One region of the Streptomyces sp. NBC_01320 genome, then DNA from elsewhere that is predicted to be linked to it. Evidence: riboswitches for the same ligand, from Rfam matches in the RefSeq annotation. Region 1 holds a riboswitch; each other region holds the start of a gene.
What was found. A riboswitch is a leader RNA that binds a small molecule or an ion and turns the genes downstream of it on or off. The one in region 1 is predicted to bind S-adenosylmethionine.
Positions count from the first base shown of each region.

Region 2: another riboswitch for S-adenosylmethionine. It lies ahead of OG395_RS37130 (aminotransferase class V-fold PLP-dependent enzyme); the one in region 1 lies ahead of thrC (threonine synthase).
Region 3: another riboswitch for S-adenosylmethionine. It lies ahead of OG395_RS14015 (hypothetical protein); the one in region 1 lies ahead of thrC (threonine synthase).

Region 1 is NZ_CP108390.1:5,691,645-5,697,801, forward strand. Features, by position in the region: gene OG395_RS25825 (cold-shock protein) at 1-134, opposite strand, end outside; gene OG395_RS25830 (MoaD/ThiS family protein) at 566-844, opposite strand; gene thrC (threonine synthase) at 878-2,179, opposite strand; SAM riboswitch class I at 2,197-2,323, opposite strand; gene OG395_RS25840 (glucosyl-3-phosphoglycerate synthase) at 2,476-3,426, shown strand; gene OG395_RS25845 (alpha,alpha-trehalose-phosphate synthase (UDP-forming)) at 3,471-4,865, shown strand; gene otsB (trehalose-phosphatase) at 4,875-5,750, opposite strand; gene OG395_RS25855 (DUF3263 domain-containing protein) at 5,902-6,157, opposite strand, start outside.
Region 2 is NZ_CP108390.1:8,156,284-8,162,440, reverse strand. Features, by position in the region: gene OG395_RS37140 (rhomboid family intramembrane serine protease) at 1-134, shown strand, start outside; gene OG395_RS37135 (Lrp/AsnC family transcriptional regulator) at 131-412, shown strand; gene OG395_RS37130 (aminotransferase class V-fold PLP-dependent enzyme) at 480-1,895, opposite strand; SAM riboswitch class IV at 2,068-2,185, opposite strand; gene trpD (anthranilate phosphoribosyltransferase) at 2,270-3,334, opposite strand; gene qcrB (cytochrome bc1 complex cytochrome b subunit) at 3,459-5,084, opposite strand; gene qcrA (cytochrome bc1 complex Rieske iron-sulfur subunit) at 5,081-6,133, opposite strand; gene qcrC (cytochrome bc1 complex diheme cytochrome c subunit) at 6,130-6,157, opposite strand, start outside.
Region 3 is NZ_CP108390.1:2,990,546-2,996,702, reverse strand. Features, by position in the region: gene OG395_RS14025 (cytochrome P450) at 1-8, shown strand, start outside; gene OG395_RS14020 (cytochrome P450 family protein) at 5-1,258, shown strand; SAM riboswitch class IV at 1,396-1,505, shown strand; gene OG395_RS14015 (hypothetical protein) at 1,558-1,965, shown strand; gene OG395_RS14010 (helix-turn-helix transcriptional regulator) at 2,095-3,195, opposite strand; gene OG395_RS14005 (hypothetical protein) at 3,478-3,744, shown strand; gene OG395_RS14000 (M4 family metallopeptidase) at 4,186-6,157, shown strand, end outside.

The DNA of each region.
Region 1 (6,157 bases):
TGACCCTCTTCGAGGGTGCGGTACCCGTCCATCTGGATCGCGCTGTAGTGGACGAAAACATCCGCACCACCGTCGACCGCGATGAAGCCGTACCCCTTCTCCGCGTTGAACCACTTGACGGTGCCCTGAGCCATGGCTAACTCCCCTATTACTGGCCCTTGCACAGGACCGCACTTCGCGGACCCGGGTCAGAACTCACCCTCCGACAGGAGAGGGTGTGCGCCGGAACGCGTCGACCGCGGCCGAATGTATCTGCCCAACTGCCCTCTGCAACAGGTCAATCGGACGAGAATTCTGGGCAGCGCCGAACGCCCGAATGTGAGGAGTTCATGCGATTCCAGGGCAAGTCGGGCCGGACAAAGGCCACTTACGGCGCAAGGAGTTGGAACACTTTGGCTGCATCTTGTCGTGGGCGGGCGCATTCTCATATGCGGTCGGCACGGGCAGCGGAGGGGACTTCCCAACTCTACCGCGCTCAACCATGCAGAATTGCCCCCTCCGCTTAGCTCGCAGAGGGGGCAATTCCGGTAACGCTGCGAAGTCGGCCGCAGGGGCCGACTACAGGTCAGCAGCCGCCCGCGACCGCCGGGATGATGGAGATGCCCGCGCCGTCCGGGGTGGCCGTCTCCAGGCCGCCTTCGAAGCGCACGTCGTCGTCGTTGACGTACACGTTCACGAAGCGGCGGAGCTTGCCCTGGTCGTCCAGGACACGCGCGGCGATGCCCGGGTGGTTCTGTTCCAGCGACTCGATGACCTGGGAGAGGGTCGAGCCCTCGGCCGGGACCTCGGCCTCGCCGCCCGTGTAGGTGCGCAGGATGGTGGGGATACGGACCTTGACGCTCATGCGGGTGCCTTCCTTACGTCTCGGGTGGTCGGGTCAGCCGTTGGCGAGGCCGGCGTCGCGGAACGCGTCCAGGCTGGGCCGGATGGTCGCGGTCGGACCGGTCGTCGGGGCGACCGCGTCCAGAGTCTTCAGACCGTCACCGGTGTTCAGGACGACCGTGGTGAGCGTCGGGTCCAGCAGACCCGCCTCGATCAGCTTCCTCGTCACGCCGACCGTCACCCCGCCCGCCGTCTCGGCGAAGATGCCCTCGGTGCGGGCCAGCAGCTTGATCGCGTCGACGATCTGTTCGTCGTTGACGTCCTCGACCGCGCCGCCGGTGCGGCGGGCGATGTCCAGGACGTACGGACCGTCGGCCGGATTGCCGATCGCCAGGGACTTGGCGATCGTGTTCGGCTTCTGCGGGCGCACGACGTCGTGACCGGCCTTGAAGGCCGTGGAGACCGGGGAGCAGCCCTCGGCCTGGGCGCCGAAGATCTTGTACGGCTTGTCCTCGACGAGACCGAGCTTGATCAGCTCCTGAAGACCCTTGTCGATCTTCGTGAGCTGCGAGCCGGACGCGATCGGGATGACGAGCTGGTCGGGCAGCTGCCAGCCGAGCTGTTCGCAGATCTCGTACGCGAGCGTCTTGGAGCCCTCGCCGTAGTACGGGCGCAGGTTGACGTTGACGAAGCCCCATCCCTCACCGAGCGGGTCGCCGATGAGCTCCGAGCAGAAGCGGTTGACGTCGTCGTAGTTGCCCTCGATGCCGACCAGCTCACCGCCGTACACCGCGGCCATGACGACCTTGCCCTGCTCCAGGTCGTGCGGGATGAACACGCAGGACCGGAAGCCGGCCCGGGCGGCGGCCGCGCCCACCGCACCGGCGAGGTTGCCGGTGGAGGAGCAGGAGAGGGTGGTGAAACCGAAGGCGCGGGCGGCCTCGACGGCGATGGCGACGACGCGGTCCTTGAAGGAGTGCGTCGGGTTGCCGGAGTCGTCCTTGACGTACAGACCGCCGGTGACGCCCAGCTCACGGGCGAGGTTGTCGGCCTTGACCAGCTTGGTGAAGCCGGGGTTGATGTTGGGCTTGTCCGCGACATCGGCGGGGACGGGCAGCAGCGGCGCGTAGCGCCAGATGTTGTTCGGTCCGGCCTCGATGCGCTTCTTCAGCTCGTCCGGGGAGCCGCTCGGCAGGTCGTATGCCACTTCGAGCGGCCCGAAACAGGACGCGCAGGCGAAAAGGGGACCGAGTTCGAAACGCTCTCCGCACTCGCGGCAGGAGAGTGCCGCTGCGGGGCCGAGGTCGACGGCGTCGGTGGAAGAATCGGTGCTTACTGCAACAGTCTGCGCAGCCATGATGGCGAGGCCCTTTCTCCTCATCTTCCTCGCGGCGCATTTCGCCACGAGACGGAATTGGCACCTTCCCCACCTGACCTCGCGGTCGGCGGGAGGGTTGCCGGGACTTCAACGGGCCGTTCCCTCAGTCCCTCTGGATGAGCGCTATGGCACTGGATCATCGACCCAGGCATTTATTGGCGGAGGACCCCGACATGCGACGGTCATCCGCGTTGTTCAAGACTGTAACCGAAGCATCGGACGGTTGAGATAGTCGTCCGAACCGCGAGATGGATCACATACAGGGAGTATCGACCGTGCTGGAAGAGGTCGAAAGCTGGCTGGCCAGGCGTTCCTGGTCGGCAGCCGACCGCCCGCTGGACCGGCTCGTCGCTGCCAAGGGCCGGGACCCGCGGCGCGGGAGCGTGAGCGTGGTGCTGCCCGCCCTGAACGAGGAGGCGACGGTCGGCGCCATCGTCGAGACGATCCGGGTCGAACTGATGGAGGAAGTGCCGCTGGTCGACGAGCTGCTGGTGATCGACTCCGGCTCAACGGACGGCACGGCGGAAGTCGCCCGGAAGGCGGGCGCCCGAGTGGTGCACCGCGACGCGATACTCGCGCGCATACCCACGCTCCCCGGCAAGGGCGAGGTCCTGTGGCGCTCGCTCCTGGTCACCAGCGGTGACATCGTCTGCTTCATAGACGCCGACCTGAGGGACTTCTCCGCGGACTTCGTCTCCGGCATCGTCGGCCCGCTGCTCACCGACCCCGGGGTGCAGTTCGTCAAGGCGATGTACGACCGCCCCCTGGGCGACACCGCGGGTCAGGGCGGCCGCGTCACGGAACTGGTGGCCCGCCCGCTGCTCAACCTGCACTGGCCACAGCTGGCCGGCTTCGTCCAGCCGCTCGGCGGCGAGTACGCGGTGCGGCGCTCGCTGCTGGAGCGGCTGCCGTTCCCCGTCGGCTACGGAGTGGAACTCGGCTTGCTGGTGGACGCCCTGCACACCGTCGGGCTGGACGCGCTGGCACAGGTCGACGTGGGGGTACGCAGACACCGCCACCAGGACGGCCAGGCGCTGGGACGGATGGCCGCGGCGATCTATCGCACCGCTCAACTCCGGCTGTCCCGAGGTCACTTGGTACGTCCGGCCCTGACCCAGTTCGAGCGGGGCGAGGACGGCTTCGTACCGCGCACCCATCCGGTGGACACGGAGGAGCGGCCCCCGATGTGCGAGATCACGGAGTACGTTTCGCGCCGCGCGGCCTGACTTCGCACGTTTGGGTGGTTCGCGATCGGGCTAGATTCCGCAACATGGTCTCCGAGCACGCGGTCACGTCGGCTGCCCAGGTACTCGTCGCGTCCAACCGCGGCCCCGTCTCGTACGCGCTGCGCGCGGACGGTTCGATCGGCGCCAGACGGGGCGGCGGCGGGCTCGTCTCCGGCCTGAGCGCGGTCGAGGACAAGCTGTGGGTCTGCGCGGCGCTCGGCGACGGGGACAGGGCAGCGGTCCGGCACGGGATCGCCGAGCCGGGCGTACGGATGCTCGACATCGACGCCGACGTCCACGCCGACGCGTACAACGGCATCGCGAACTCGGTGCTCTGGTTCGTCCACCACATGCTGTACCAGACACCGCTGGATCCGGTCTTCGACGCGGAGTTCCGCCGGCAGTGGGCGTCATTCGAGACGTACAACCTGGCCTTCGCGCAGGCGCTCGCCGAGGAGGCGGGCGAGGGCGCCGCGGTGCTGGTGCAGGACTACCACCTGGCGCTGGTCCCGGGCATGCTCCGCGAGCTGCGGCCCGACCTGCGGATCGGCCACTTCTCGCACACCCCGTGGGCGCCGGTCGACTACTTCCGGCTGCTGCCCGACGACATCGCGGAGCAGCTGCTGCGCGGCATGCTCGGCGCGGACCGGGCGGGCTTCCTGACCCGGCGGTGGGCGGACGCGTTCATCGGCTGCTGCACGGAGATCCTGGGCGGCACGGGCCGGACGAGGATCGGCGTGCACGGTCTGGGCGCGGACGCGGACTTCCTGCGCCGCCGCGCGCACGAGGCGGACGTGGACGAGCGGATGGCAGTGCTGCGGGAGCAGGTGGGCGGCACCGGCCGGAAGACGATCGTGCGGGTGGACCGTACGGAGCTGTCCAAGAACATCGTGCGCGGGCTGCTGGCGTACCGGGAGCTGCTGAACACCCGCCCGCAGTGGCGCGAGCGGGTGGTGCATGTGGCGTTCGCGTACCCGTCGCGGCAGGACCTGACGGTGTACCGGGAGTACACGGCCGAGGTGCAGCGACTGGCGGACGACATCAACTCGGCGTACGGGACACCCGATTGGACCCCGGTCCTGCTCCATGTGAATGACGACTTCGCACGCTCGCTGGGGGCGTACCGGCTGGCGGACGTGGCGCTCGTCAACCCGATCCGCGACGGCATGAACCTCGTCGCCAAGGAGGTCCCGGTGGTCTCCGACGCGGGCTGCGCGCTGGTGCTGTCGCGGGAGGCGGGGGCGTACGAGGAGCTGGGCGCCGACGCGATCGTGGTGAACCCCTATGACGTGTCCGCGACGGCGGCTGCCCTGCACGAGGCGCTGACGATGCCGGACGGGGAACGGGCGGAGCGCTCGAAGCGGCTGGCCGCTGCGGCGACGGCGCTGCCGCCGCAGCAGTGGTTCCTGGAACAGCTGGACGCGCTGCGGCAGGGGTGACGTCGCCCGTCACACCTCGGTGGGGCCCGACCGGAGACGGTGCGCCAAGGCCGAGAGAAACTCCACGACGGCTCCCGGTCCCGGCAGCAACAGGTCGGCGCGTTCAGCCAGTTCGGGCACTTCGGCGCTGCCGCTGCAGACCAGCAGGCCCGGGATGCCGTCGGGGCCCTCGGCGCGGAGCTTCTCCACGGCCGCGTAGGCCGCGAGGTCACCCAGGTCGTCGCCGGCGAAGAGAACGGACTCGGCGTCCGTCTCCCGGACGAACTCCATGAGCGCCACACCCTTGTCCATGCCGGGCGGTCGCAGCTCCAGGACGAGACGGCCCGGTTCGACGATCAGCCCGTGCAGGGCGGCGAGCGCACCGAGCGGGCCGCGCAGCGCGTCGAACGCGGCTTGCGGGTCGGCGGCCCGGCGGGTGTGGACCGCGAGCGCCCGGCCCTTCTCCTCGATCCAGGTACCGCGCCAGGAGGCGAACCGTTCGAGCAGGCCGGGGAGTTCGGCGCGGACTGCGGCGACGCCCGGGTGCGGGGCGGGAGCGTGGACGGCGCCGGAGACGGCGTCCCAGCGTTCGGCGCCGTAGTGGCCGAGAACGACGAGGTGGTCAAGGCCCGGGACTCCGGCGAAGCCGCCGTGCCGGACCGCGACGTCGGCCGGGCGACCGGTGATCACGGCGACGGAGGCGACCTTCGGAGCGAGCGCGGCCAGGGCCGGGACGGTGCCGGGGTGGGCGCGGGCCTGTTCCGGGTCCGGGACGATCTCGGCGAGGGTGCCGTCGAAATCGAGCGCGACGACGGCGCGCTCGGGGCGGGCGAGGAGAGCGGCGAGGCCTTCGCGGCCGGCCGGGGTGGTGGGGGTCGGCAGGGACTGTTCCGGAGTGCTGCCCATGGATCGAGGGTATCGGGGGTGGTGCGGTGCGGCTACGGCCCGCGCCCGCGCCCTGCCTGTTCCCCTGCCCGCCCTTCCCGGAACCGGTGGCTCCGCACCGGGGCACCCGCTCCTCCGTCGCCGGGGCTGGATGTGCGGCGACGCCGCAACATCACCGCCGCCCCCGTCGAGCCTCTCGGATCCGTCGCAGCCGGTTCACCGTCACCGGGTCCTCCTCCAGTGCCCGCCGGTCGTCCAGGAGCGCGTTCAGCAGCTGGTAGTAGCGCGTCGGCGAGATGCCCAGGCCCTCCCGGATCTCCCGCTCCTTCGCCCCCGGGCCGGGCCACGAGCGCCGTTCCACGGCCAGGACCGCACGTTCCCGGTCGGAGAGCCCGGTGCCAGGGTGGTCGGCGGGGCTGTCGGCAGGG
Region 2 (6,157 bases), 2.5 Mb from region 1:
GCGGTCCCGGGGTGGCGTATCTCGCCCATGTGGTCGGCTTCGTCTGCGGCTTCGTCTACGCCTGGGGACGCTACCGCCGTGGGGCTAGAGTGAAGGCTCCAGCCACGGCCACCGAGGGAGAAAGCCAGCCGTGATCACCGCGATCGTGCTCATCAAAACCAGCGTGGACCGGATTCCGGAGATCGCCGAGGCCATCGCCGCGCTGGACAATGTCAGCGAGGTCTTCTCGGTCACCGGTACGTACGACCTGATCGCCATGGTCCGAGTGGCCAGGCACGACGACCTCGCGGACGTCATCCCCGGCCGGATCAGCAAGATCCCGGGTGTCGAGGGCACCGACACACATGTCGCGTTCCGTACGTACTCGCAGCACGACCTGGAGGCGGCCTTCGCCATCGGTCTCGACGCGTAGGTTCGCGTCGTACTCCGGCCGGGGACGGGCAGTGCTGCCCGTCCCCGGCCGAAGTGTGACGGGCCCGTCAGACCTGCGCCGCGCCCCGGTCCGGGACACAGCGGCCGTCCTCGGCGCGGTACGTCCACTGGGCGCCCTTGTTCACCAGTTCCTTGACCGCGCGGACGAAACGCTCGATGTGCTCGTCCGGCGTGCCGGCGCCGAAACTGACCCGGATCGCGTTGAGCGACCGCTCGCCCGGCTCGGCCTCCGGCGCACCGCACTCGCCCGGGTCCTGCGGGTCGCTGCCCAGCAGGGTGCGGACCAGCGGGTGGGCGCAGAACAGTCCGTCGCGCACCCCGATGCCGTACTCGGCGGAGAGCGCCGCGGCGAAGTGCGAGCTGTTCCAGCCCTCCACCACGAAGGAGATGACGCCGACCCGCGGGGCGTCGTCGCCGAACAGCGACAGCACCTTGACCTGGGGGACCTCGGCGAGGCCTTCGCGGATCCGGGTGACGAGCTGCTGCTCACGGGCGACGAGCCGGTCGAAGCCGGCCTCGGTGAGCGCCTTGCAGGCGGAGGCGATGGAGTAGACACCGATGACGTTGGGTGAACCGGCCTCGTGCCGGGCGGCGGTCGAGTGCCACTCCACGTCCACACCGCCGACGGTGCGCCGGGCGACCTTCCGCGAGGCACCGCCGCCGGCCAGGTACGGCTCGGCGTCCTGCAGCCAGTCGGCGCGGCCCGCGAGGACACCGGAGCCGAACGGCGCGTACAGCTTGTGTCCGGAGAAGGCGACCCAGTCGACGTCGAGCTCCTCGATGTCCACCGGGTGGTGCGGGGCGAGCTGCGCGGCGTCGAGCACGATCCGGGCGCCGTGCGCGTGGGCGACGGCGGCCAGCTCCTTCACCGGCCACAGCTCACCGGTGACGTTGGAGGCGCCGGTGACGCAGACCAGCGCCGGACCGGTGGGGCCTCCCCTGCTCGAACGGAGTTGAGAGCTCGGGGAAGGGTCGCGGTCGGCGAGCGCCCGCTCCAGCGTCTCGACGGCCTGGGCCGGGGTGCGCGGGGCGTTGAGGTAGGTGACGCGGGCGTCGCGCCAGGGCAGCAGCGAGGCGTGGTGCTCGGTCTCGAACACGAAGACCTGGCAGTCGGCGGGGAGCACCGCGGCGAGCAGGTTCAGCGAGTCGGTCGTCGACCGGGTGAAGATCACCTGGTCCTCGGCGCGGCAGCCGAGGAACTCCGCGACGGTCTTGCGGCTGTTCTCGAAGAGGTCCGTGGAGAGCTGCGAGAGGTAGCCGGCACCGCGGTGGACGCTGCCGTAGTACGGGGCGTACGCGGCGACGTCGTCCCACACGCGCTGCAGGGCCGGGGCGCTGGCCGCGTAGTCGAGGGCGGCGTACGTGACTTCACCACCGGTCACCAGAGGAACGGCCACATCCCGCCCCAGAACGGGCAGCGGGGTACAAACGGACTGGTCGGCGACAGCGCTGAAGACAGACATGGCGAACTCCCGTAAGAGGCAGGCGAATTCACTGCGCCGGCGGACACGCGGCAGCACAGGAAGAAGAAAAGGGTGTGCGGAGAAGGGCCTTGGGCCCTATCGCATTCGCTTGCTCACAAGAGGCTCCTTGAGGACCAGGACCCCAGGGATGTGACATTCACAGATGTCGAGGGGTCCGCGCTTGCCGCAGACCTCGCTGCCTACGGCCTGGTCTTCACCCGGGGCACCCCGCCACGGACGGAGGGTTGCCGGACAGCGGGCCGGGGCCGTAGTCGCTGTCACTCATGACCTGACCAGCATCCTGCCATACGTGCGCCGACGTGCAAGGCGCAGTCCAAGATCTGGACTGCGCCCTGTGCCACATTTCCGTACGGTCAGGTGTTGCTGACCGCCACCCAGCGCTCCAGCGCCGCCCGGGCCGCACCCGAGTCGATGGATTCGGCGGCCTTCGCCATTCCGGCGGCGAGCTGCTCGTTCAGCGTGCCCTCGCCCGGGTCCAGCGCCACCAGCGCCGCCGCCGAGTTGAGCAGCACCGCTTCGCGTACCGGACCGGTCTCGCCGGCCAGCAGCCGGCGGGCCACGTCGGCGTTGTACGACGCGTCGGCGCCGCGCAGCGCCTCGACGGGGACCAGCTGCAGACCGACGTCGCGCGGGTCGAACGCCTCCTCGCGCACCTCTCCGTCGCGGACCACCCAGACCCGGGACGTCGCCGTGGTCGTCAGCTCGTCCAGACCGTCGTCGCCGCGGAAGACGAGCGCGGAGTTGCCGCGCTCCGCGAGCACGCCCGCGACGATGGGAGCCATCTTCGGATCGGCGACACCGATGGCCTGGGAGCGCACCTGCGCCGGGTTGGTGAGCGGCCCGAGGATGTTGAACGTGGTCTGCGCGCCGAGCTCCTTGCGGGCCTTCGCCGCATACCGCAGGGCGGGGTGGAACTTCACCGCGAAGCAGAAGGTGATGCCGGCTTCCTCCGCCACCTCGACGACACGCTGCGGGGTCAGCTCCAGGTTGACGCCGAGCTTCTCCAGGACGTCGGAGGCGCCGCTGGCCGAGGAGGAGGCCCGGTTGCCGTGCTTGACGACCTTGGCGCCCGTGCCCGCGACGACGATCGCGGACATCGTGGAGATGTTGACCGTCTTGGCGAGGTCGCCGCCGGTGCCGACGATGTCGACCGTGCGGCCCGGCACGTGGATCGTGGTCGCGTGCTCGTACATCGCGCGGACGAGTCCGGTGACCTCGTCGACGGTCTCGCCCTTGGCCCGCAGGGCGACGGCGAAACCGGCGATCTGCACGTCGGTCGCCTCGCCGCTCATGATGCTGTCCATCGCCCACGCGGTGTCGTCGGCGGTCAGGTCCTCGCCACGCATCAGCGGGTTCAGCACGCCCGGCCAGGAACGAGCCGCCACGCTGTCGCCGCCGATCGGGGTCACAACGTTCATGGTCCGCTCCTGGGGTCCACAGCCGATAAAGGGGATACACCCCACCCTATCGAGCCCCACGGACAGCGAAGAGCCCCGTCCATCGAATGGACGGGGCTCCTGCTGTGGCGATCAGTTCAGGTGATCAGTGGTGGCCGTGGCCGCTGGTGATCTCCTTGTACTCCTCGACGGTGGGCTTTTCGATCTGGTTGTGCTCGCCGAAGTAGCCCTTGCTGAGCTTGGCCCGCAGCTTCTGCATCGCGGGCACCTTGCGCTCGACACCGTTCTCGTCGACCGTCGGGCCGATCTCGACCGGCTTGTACTGCTCGTGCGCGGTGAGCGTGTGCAGCTGCTCGGGACCGAGCGGCTCGTGGATCTCGACGAACTCACCGTGCGGCAGGCGCTTGATGATGCCGGACTCGCGTCCGTGCAGCACCTTCTCCTTGTCCCGGCGCTGAAGGCCGAGGCAGATCCGCTTCGTCACGATGAACGCGACGACCGGCCCCACGAAGATGAAGATCCGGACGAACCACGAGATGGCGTTCAGCGAGAGGTGGAAGTGCGTGGCCCAGAGGTCGTTGCCACCGCCGATGAAGACGATGATGTACTCGGTGATCCAGGCGACGCCGAAGGCGGTCCGGGTCGGGGCGTTGCGCGGGCGGTCCAGGATGTGGTGCTCGCGCTTGTCCCCGGTCACCCAGGACTCGACGAACGGGTAGACCGCGATGATGGCGAGTACCAGACCGAAGGCCATCAGCGGGATGAACACACCCAGGACGAGCGTGTGACCCCAGAGGTTGATCTCCCAGCCCGGCATCACTCGGATCAGACCCTCGGCGAAGCCCATGTACCAGTCGGGCTGGGCTCCGGTGGACACCTGGTCCGGGCGGTACGGACCGATGGCCCAGATCGGGTTGATCGAGGCGATGCCCGCGATCACGGCGATGACACCGAAGACCAGGAAGAAGAAGCCTCCGGCCTTCGCCATGTACACCGGCAGCAGCGGCATGCCGACGACGTTCTTGTTCGTCCGGCCGGGACCCGCGAACTGCGTGTGCTTGTGGTAGAAGACCAGGATCAGGTGGGCCACCAGCAGCCCGAGCATGATGCCCGGCAGCAGCAGGATGTGGATCGAGTAGAACCGCGCGACGAAGTCGCCGCCCGGGAACTCCCCGCCGAACAGGAACATCGAGATGTACGTGCCGACGATCGGCATGGACAGGATCGCGCCCTGGGTGAAGCGGACACCCGTACCGGAGAGCAGGTCGTCCGGGAGCGAGTAGCCGGTGAAACCGGTGAACATGCCCAGGACGAACAGCAGGAAGCCGAAGAGCCAGTTGATCTCACGCGGCTTGCGGAACGCACCCGTGAAGAACACGCGCATCATGTGCACGAACATGCCGGCCAGGAAGATCAGCGCGGCCCAGTGGTGGATCTGGCGGACCAGGAGGCCACCGCGGACGTCGAAGCTGATGTCCAGCGTCGAGGCGTAGGCCTCGGACATCCGGATGCCCTGCATCGGCTCGTACGAGCCGTGGTACACGACCTCGTTCATGCTCGGGTGGAAGAACAGCGTCAGATACACACCCGTGAGGATGATGATGATGAAGCTGTAGAGGGCGATCTCACCGAGCATGAAGGACCAGTGGTCCGGGAAGATCTTGCGCATGTTGGCCTTGGCCAGGGAGTAGATCCCGAGCCGGCCGTCCGCCCAATCGGCCACCCGCTCACCGGCGGGCGCCTTGCGCTTGGTGTCGGTCACAGTACTCATCCGCGCTCCCAGAAGGCAGGACCGACGGGCTCTTCGAAGTCACCGAGCGCTTCGAGGTTGCCCTCGGCGTTCACACCGATCCGCAGCTGCGGAAGGGCGTGTCCGGCCGGACCGAAGATGACGCGGGCGCCGTCGGAGAGGTCGAAGGTGGACTGGTGGCACGGGCAGAGCACGTGGTGCGTCTGCTGCTCGTACAGGCTGATCGGGCAGCCCACGTGGGTGCAGATCTTCGAGAAGGCCACGATGCCCTCGTGGGCCCACTCGCGCTCGCGCTTGTCCTTGATGTTCTCCGGCTGGATACGGATGATCATCAGCGCAGCCTTGGCGATCTGCGTCTGGAAGTCGTGAGCGTCCTCCTCCAGGCCCTCGGGCATGGCGAAGGTCAGCGAACCGACGGCGACGTCCTCGGGACGCAGCGGCTCCATCGTGTTCATGTTGATGAGCTGCTTGCCCTTGGCCCACAGGGTGTTGCGGAGCTTCTTCTCCGGCAGCGGACCGAGGTCGCGCAGCAGGACCACACCGGAGAGCGGCACCAGGGCCAGCGCGCCGAACATCGTGTTGCGGATCAACTTGCGCCGGCCGAACGCGGACTCCTCGGCACCGGCCGCGAAGTCGGCGAGAACCTTCGCCTTGACCTCGGGCTCGGCCGCGATGGCATGGCGGTCGTCGGCCACCTCCACGTCGGACATCAGCGTGCGCGCCCAGTGGACGGCGCCCGCTCCGATCGTGAAGAGGGCCACGCCCAGGGTCAGACCCAGGGAGAAGTTGAGCGCGCTCACGTGACCGAACGGCCAGATGTACACGATCTTGTCGACCGGGAAGATGACGTACGAGGCGATGAAGCCGACGGTCGCCACCATGGACAGCAGGAACAGGAGCGCGACCGTGCGCTCCGACCGCTTCGCGGCCCGTTCGTCGATGTCCTGGATGCGCGGCCTGTGGGCCGGCAGCCCCGGGTCTGCGAACGGGTCGTCCGCGACCCCTACCGCGGTGTGCGCGGTGCCCTGCTCAGCAGGCAGGTTCTCTTCTGGAATCTCTTGGCTACTCATGACTTCTTGGCCTTAGCGGTGTGG
Region 3 (6,157 bases), 2.7 Mb from region 1:
TCTCTTGAACTGTCCTCACGCCGCCGCCCACGAGGCCACCCCAGGGGGCGGGACCGTGGTCATCGACCCCATGGTCCAGGACCTGGACGGGGAGACGGCGCGCCTGCGCGACGCCGGGCCGCTCGCCAGGATCGAGCTGCTCGGAGTCCCTGCCTGGACCGTCACCCGGCATGCCGAGGCACGTCAACTACTCGTCGACCCAAGGCTGGTGAAGGACCTCGACGCCTGGGGGCTCTGGCAGAGCGGTGCCGTGACGCATGACTGGCCGCTGATCGGCATGATCGATGCGGGGCGGTCCATGTTCACCGTGGACGGCGAGGCACACCGGCGGCTGCGCACCAAGACCTCCCAGGCGATCACACCACGCCGGCTGGAGGCCATCCGCCCGGACATCGAGAAGTTCACCGAGGAGCTGCTGGACGCCCTGGCCGAGCAGGGCAAGGACGGCGTCGTCGACCTCAAGTCCGTGTTCGCCCAGCCGCTGCCCATGCGGGTGGTCGGCATGTTGATGGGTGTGGACGAAGCCGAACACCCCATGCTGACGAAGAGGTACAAGGCCTTCTTCTCCATGCTCACCCCGCACGAGGAGCGGCTTGCCCTGCTCGCCGAGCTGGACGTCTTCTACGCGGCGCTCGTCCGCAAGAAGACAGCGGAGCCGACGGACGACCTCACCAGTGCGCTCATCCTGGCCGACGAGGGCGGAGAACCGCTCACCGAGGAGGAAGTGGTCGGCAACCTCAAGGCCATGGTGGCGGCAGGCCACGAGACCACCATCGGGCTGATCCTCAACGCCGTACGGGCCCTGCTCGCCCACCCCGAGCAGCTGCATATGGTGCTCGACGGCGAGATTCCGTGGGACACGGTGATCGAGGAGACGCTGCGCTGGGACACCCCCACCACCCACCTGCTGATGCGGTTCGCCACCGAGGACATCCAGGTCGGCGACCAGGTGATCGCCAAGGGGGAGGGCGTCGTCATCTCCTACCGGGTCATCGGCCGCGACGTCGAACAGCACGGCCCGGACGCCGACGCCTTCGACATCACCCGGCCCACACCGATCCGCCACATGACCTTCGGTCACGGCCCGCACATCTGCCCCGGCGCGGCACTCTCCCGGGTCGAGGCGGGGATCGCCCTGCCCGCACTGTTCAGCCGCTTCCCCGGGCTGAGGCTCGCCGTGCCGGACGAGGAGCTCCGCAAGCTGCCGGTGATGACACAGAACGACATGGAGTCCTTCCCCGTGCTGCTGAACGGCTGAACGGGGGATAGTGCGGGCCGCCCGCCGTCGTCCCGCCTCTCGGGGGGACGGGGGGCGGCCCACACAGAACTCGGCAGTGGTGAGCGATATCTGACCATGCGTCGACCATGGCGGTCAGTGGGTTAGGGTTTCTCGTAGGTCATGAGTTCCAGTGCGCAGCCCCGGCTGGCTGGACGGCACCCCGCTCCGCTGCGGGTGCTCCGGGTGACGACCTGCCCCGTGCACGACGTACGGGGAACAGCGGACCACCGGGGTGTGAGCGTCCGGGGTCCACGATCCCGGGAAGGCGATTCCTCACCATGCTCCCCGATCTCTTCCGTACCGATGGATGCTCCCGGTACAGCCCCGGTCATCATCTGCACTGGATCCACGCCAAGAAGTGCAGCCAGGAGCCGGGCCAGGCCGTGGAACTCCTGCTGACCTCGGACGATGTCCGTGACGACGGGTGGGTCGGGCTGCGCCCCGCGTTCGACTACGCCGAGGAGCTGCCCGATGTGTGGATGCACGCTCCGCACGTGCTCCGGGAGCTGCTCACCGAGCACCGCGGACGGGTGTTCTGGCTGCCGCGCTGGCACGCCCTGCGGATCGAGCACCAGGGCGACGCGGCGGTGGGGCTGGTGAACGTCGGCTTCGAGAGCGGGGCGCTGTGCGCCACCGATGCGCCCGGTTCGCGGCAGGCTCGTGGGGGCGTCGCGTACGGCTTGTAGCCGCGCGCCTTGTACGGCGGGTGGCCCGACCGTCCGCCGGTTGGGCCACGGGGCGGGTGCGTGCGTGTGTGATGCATTGACGGGAGAAGTGTTCGATTCGGCGCTGAACACGCCGGGACCTCAGGCCGGTCACCCGGCCGTTCGTTCGGCGGGGGTCGCCAGCACGCCCGAGGCGTCCCCGAGCCAGCCTCGTTCGCGTGCCAGCAGCGCGATCTGGAAGCGGGTCCGCGCGCCGAGGAGTTCGGCGGTCTCGCTGATGTGCTTCTGGATCGTTCGTCGGCTCAGCCCCAGGACCCGGGCGATCGCGTCGTCCGTCAGACCTGCGCACATCAGGGAGAGGATGTCGCGCATCCGTCCCGGAGGCTGGCCGTCCGGTTCTGCCGCAGTGATCGCCGGCCGACCGGGGACGTTGTCCAGCGACACCGGGGTCGCCCGTTCCCAGACGCTTTCGAAGAGCGCGGTGAGCACGTCGAGAAGCGTGGCCGAGTGCACGATGAGTGAACCCGCGGACGGATCCTCCTGCCGCAGCGGCATGATGCCGACCGTCGCATCGAACACCACCAGTTTCATCGGGAGCCCGGCCAGCAGCCGCAGTTCCCCGCCCCGGGCTGTGCCGCTCAGGGCGGTGCGCAGCGAAACGGTGTCCGTCATCCCGTCGGTGTCGTACACCGACCGGAGCCGTACTCCGTCGGGCACCGGCACCTCGAGGGTCGGCCGCGCGTCCGAAACAGTTGCGGGGTCAGTCGGCACCGAGGTGCGGTCAAGCACCGCGGACCGGGTGACGTACGGAGGTTTGGCGAGGTGGAGCACCTCGTGCCGACTGGACGCGAGCAGCTGCGCGTAACGCACCCCCACCTGCTCGGCGCTCTCCACCACCTCGAACAGGTCGGAAGTGACCCGACGGTGCGACGCCGAGCGGTATGCCTCGTGCAACCGCTCCATGTACAGCTCCGCCCGCGCCAGTTCCTGCCGCCTCTGGGCCAGCAGCGAACCGAGGGTGGAGCGGGGCGGGCCCGCGCTCCAGCGCGTGGGCCGGTCACCGACGCGGATGACCAGGTGTTCGTTCTCCAGTGCCTGTAGGGCGCGTTCGGCGGCTGCCGGGGTGGCCCCGAGCGCTTCGGCGACCGCCTCGCTGCTCAGCTCCGGCCGCGTGACCAGGCATTCGAGTACCCGGCCGGCCAAGACGCCCAGACCGGTCCCGGCCCACGGCACATCCGATGACACCGCCACAGCTGTCCCCCTTTTCGGTGTGCCGAGGCCGATCGTACGCGGCGGTGTCGGCCGGAGGGATCACGCGCTCGTTACATCCCCGTACGGCCTGGGCGCACCCGTTCCGTCCTGGCTGTTCCTGTTCTCATCTGCGCAGTTGCGCGAACCCGCCGTCCGGACCTCCTTGCCCGACGGATCGCGCGCCGGACAGGGTGATCACAAGCCGCCGACGCGACGGTGCGTCGAAGCCCTGTTCGGTCACTCGGGACCCAGTCGAGACATGTCGGCACGTGGGAGACATTCATGCCACAGCTCAACCCCGCACCGATGCGCGGGAGGCGGACCTCCGGGCTCGTCGCCGTGTTCGGCGCCGCCGGCCTGCTTGCGGCGGTGACACCGGCCCGGGCGGCCGCACCCGACGCGACGCCCGTCGCCGAGGTGGTGCCCGGCACGATCACCGGGACACATGCCGACGCCAACGCCGGTCTTCCGGTCCTCCGTACGCCTCCGCGGGCACCGGCCGAAAGGTCGTCCGGATCGACGGCACGACCAGCGACACCGATCTGGTGACACGGTCCCGCCCCGCCGGGAACTGCGGCTGAGCCGCACCACCTACGGCGACCGCCGGACCCCCGCCGGTGGCCGCCCCCGACTTCGATCGTCCGACCTTTCGTCGGAACAAGTGAGTTGGTGCCGCAGCGCCCCAAAGGTCCATGTCTTCGCCGCATGGCCAAGCGCTCGCACACCGCCTTGTCCGACAACAGGAAGGCCGACAGCGCCGACGATGTCCTGGGGCAGCGCGAGCCGCTTCAGCCGATAGCCGGCCGCGGCCCCATCTTTCGCTGCCCTCGCAGAGGGCGGTGGCAAATTCCGTCCCGATCACTGCCGGTGCGAGCGCGACGACCCACACCCGCGTCGCATCGCACACCGTCACGTCGGAGGCACTTCCAGCCTCTGGTTCCCCACCCCCGCCGGCCGTCACCACACGTCCGGACAGAAGGAGATACAGCAATGCCGAACAACCTCCGTAACAACAGGGCCACATCGCCTCAGGAACCCCATTCCTCCCCTCGTGGAACCTCCACATACGGGCGCGTCGCGGCAACTGCGGCCGTCGCTGTGGCCGCGCTCATCGTTTCGGCCCTCCCCGCCTCGGGCACCGTCTCCGCCCCGGTCGGTACGGATCAAGCACCACGGCAGATATCGGCGGAGCCCCGACCCGGTGCCAGGGCCGTCGCGCTGTCCCCCACGCAGCGCAGGAAGCTGCTCGAGGCCGCGACCGACGCTCGTGCCATCACGGCCCGTTCACTGAAGCTGGGCGATCGGGAGGAGCTGATACCCAAGGATGTCGTCAAGGACGCCGACGGCACCGTGCACACCCGCTACGAGCGCACCTACGCCGGCCTGCCCGTCATCGGCGGCGACCTGGTGGTCCACGAGCAGGGCGCGGCTCGTACCGTCACCAAGGCCTCGGACGCCAAGGTGTCGGTGCCGACGACCGAGGCCGCCGTCACGGCCGCGACGGCGAGGAAGTCCGCCCTGGCCGCCGCGAAGAACGAGAAGACCCGGGACGCGACCCCGAACGGTTCATCGAAGCTGGTCGTCTGGCTCGGGGACGAGAAGCCCACGCTCGCCTGGCAGTCCGTCGTCAGCGGCGTCCAGGAGGACGGCACCCCGAGCAGTCTGAGCGTGGTGACCGACGCCACGACCGGCAAGCAGCTCCAGAGTGTCGAGCAGATCCGCACCGGCACCGGCCACAGCCAGTACAGCGGCCAGGTGGAGATCGGCACCGTGCACAACGGCAGCCTCTACGAGCTGACCGGCCCCGAGCGCGGCGGCCACAAGACGTACGACCTGACCGGCGTCAGCGGCAACGGCGCTCTCGTCACCGACGACAACGATGTCTGGGGCGACGGAACGACGGCCGACCGCCAGACCGCGGCCGTGGACGCCGCCTACGGCCAGCGGCAGACCTGGGACTTCTACCACGACCGGTTCGGCCGCAACGGCATCGCCGACAACGGTGTCGGGGCCGCCTCCCGGGTCCACTACAGTGACGCATACGCCAACGCCTTCTGGAACGACGGCTGTTTCTGCATGACCTACGGCGACGGCCTGAACAACGCCAAGCCGCTCACCGAACTCGACATCGCCGCCCACGAGATGACTCACGGCGTCACCTACGCCACCGCGAATCTGACCTACTCCGGTGAGTCCGGCGGCCTGAACGAGGCCACCAGCGACATCATGGGCACCTCCGTGGAGTTCTTCGCCGACAACCCCTCCGACGTGCCCGACTACATGATCGGCGAGCTCGCCGACGTCCGCGGCACCGGCAAGCCGCTGCGCTACATGGACCAGCCTTCCAAGGACGCCTCCGTCAAGGGCACCTCGCAGGACTACTGGACGCCCGAATCGAGGAAGCTCGACCCGCACCTCAGCTCCGGCGTGGCCAACCACTTCTTCTACCTGCTCGCCGAGGGCAGCGGGAAGAAGACCATCAACGGCATCGCCTACGACAGCCCCACGTACGACGGCCTGCCGGTCGTCGGTCTCGGCCGGCGCGACGCGACCGCCGTCTGGTACCGGGCGCTGACGCTCTACATGACGAGCACCACCGACTACGCGGGCGCCCGGACCGCCACCCTCCAGGCCGCCGCCGACCTGTTCGGCCAAACCAGCGACGCCTACGAGGCCGTCGGCAACGCCTGGGCGGCCGTCAACGTCGGCGCCCGCTATGTGAACCACATCGCCGTGATCGCCCCCTCCACGCGGAAGTCGGCCGTCGGCCAACCGACCAGCCGCCGGATCGAGGCGACGAGCTCCCGGCCGGGCCGCCTCACGTACTCCGCGGAAGGGCTGCCCCAGGGCCTTTCCATCAACGCCGAAACGGGCCTGATCACCGGCACTCCGAGGAAGGCCGGCGACTTCGCGGCGGCCGTCACCATCAAGAACTCTCCGACGGTCAAGCGCACGGTGCGAT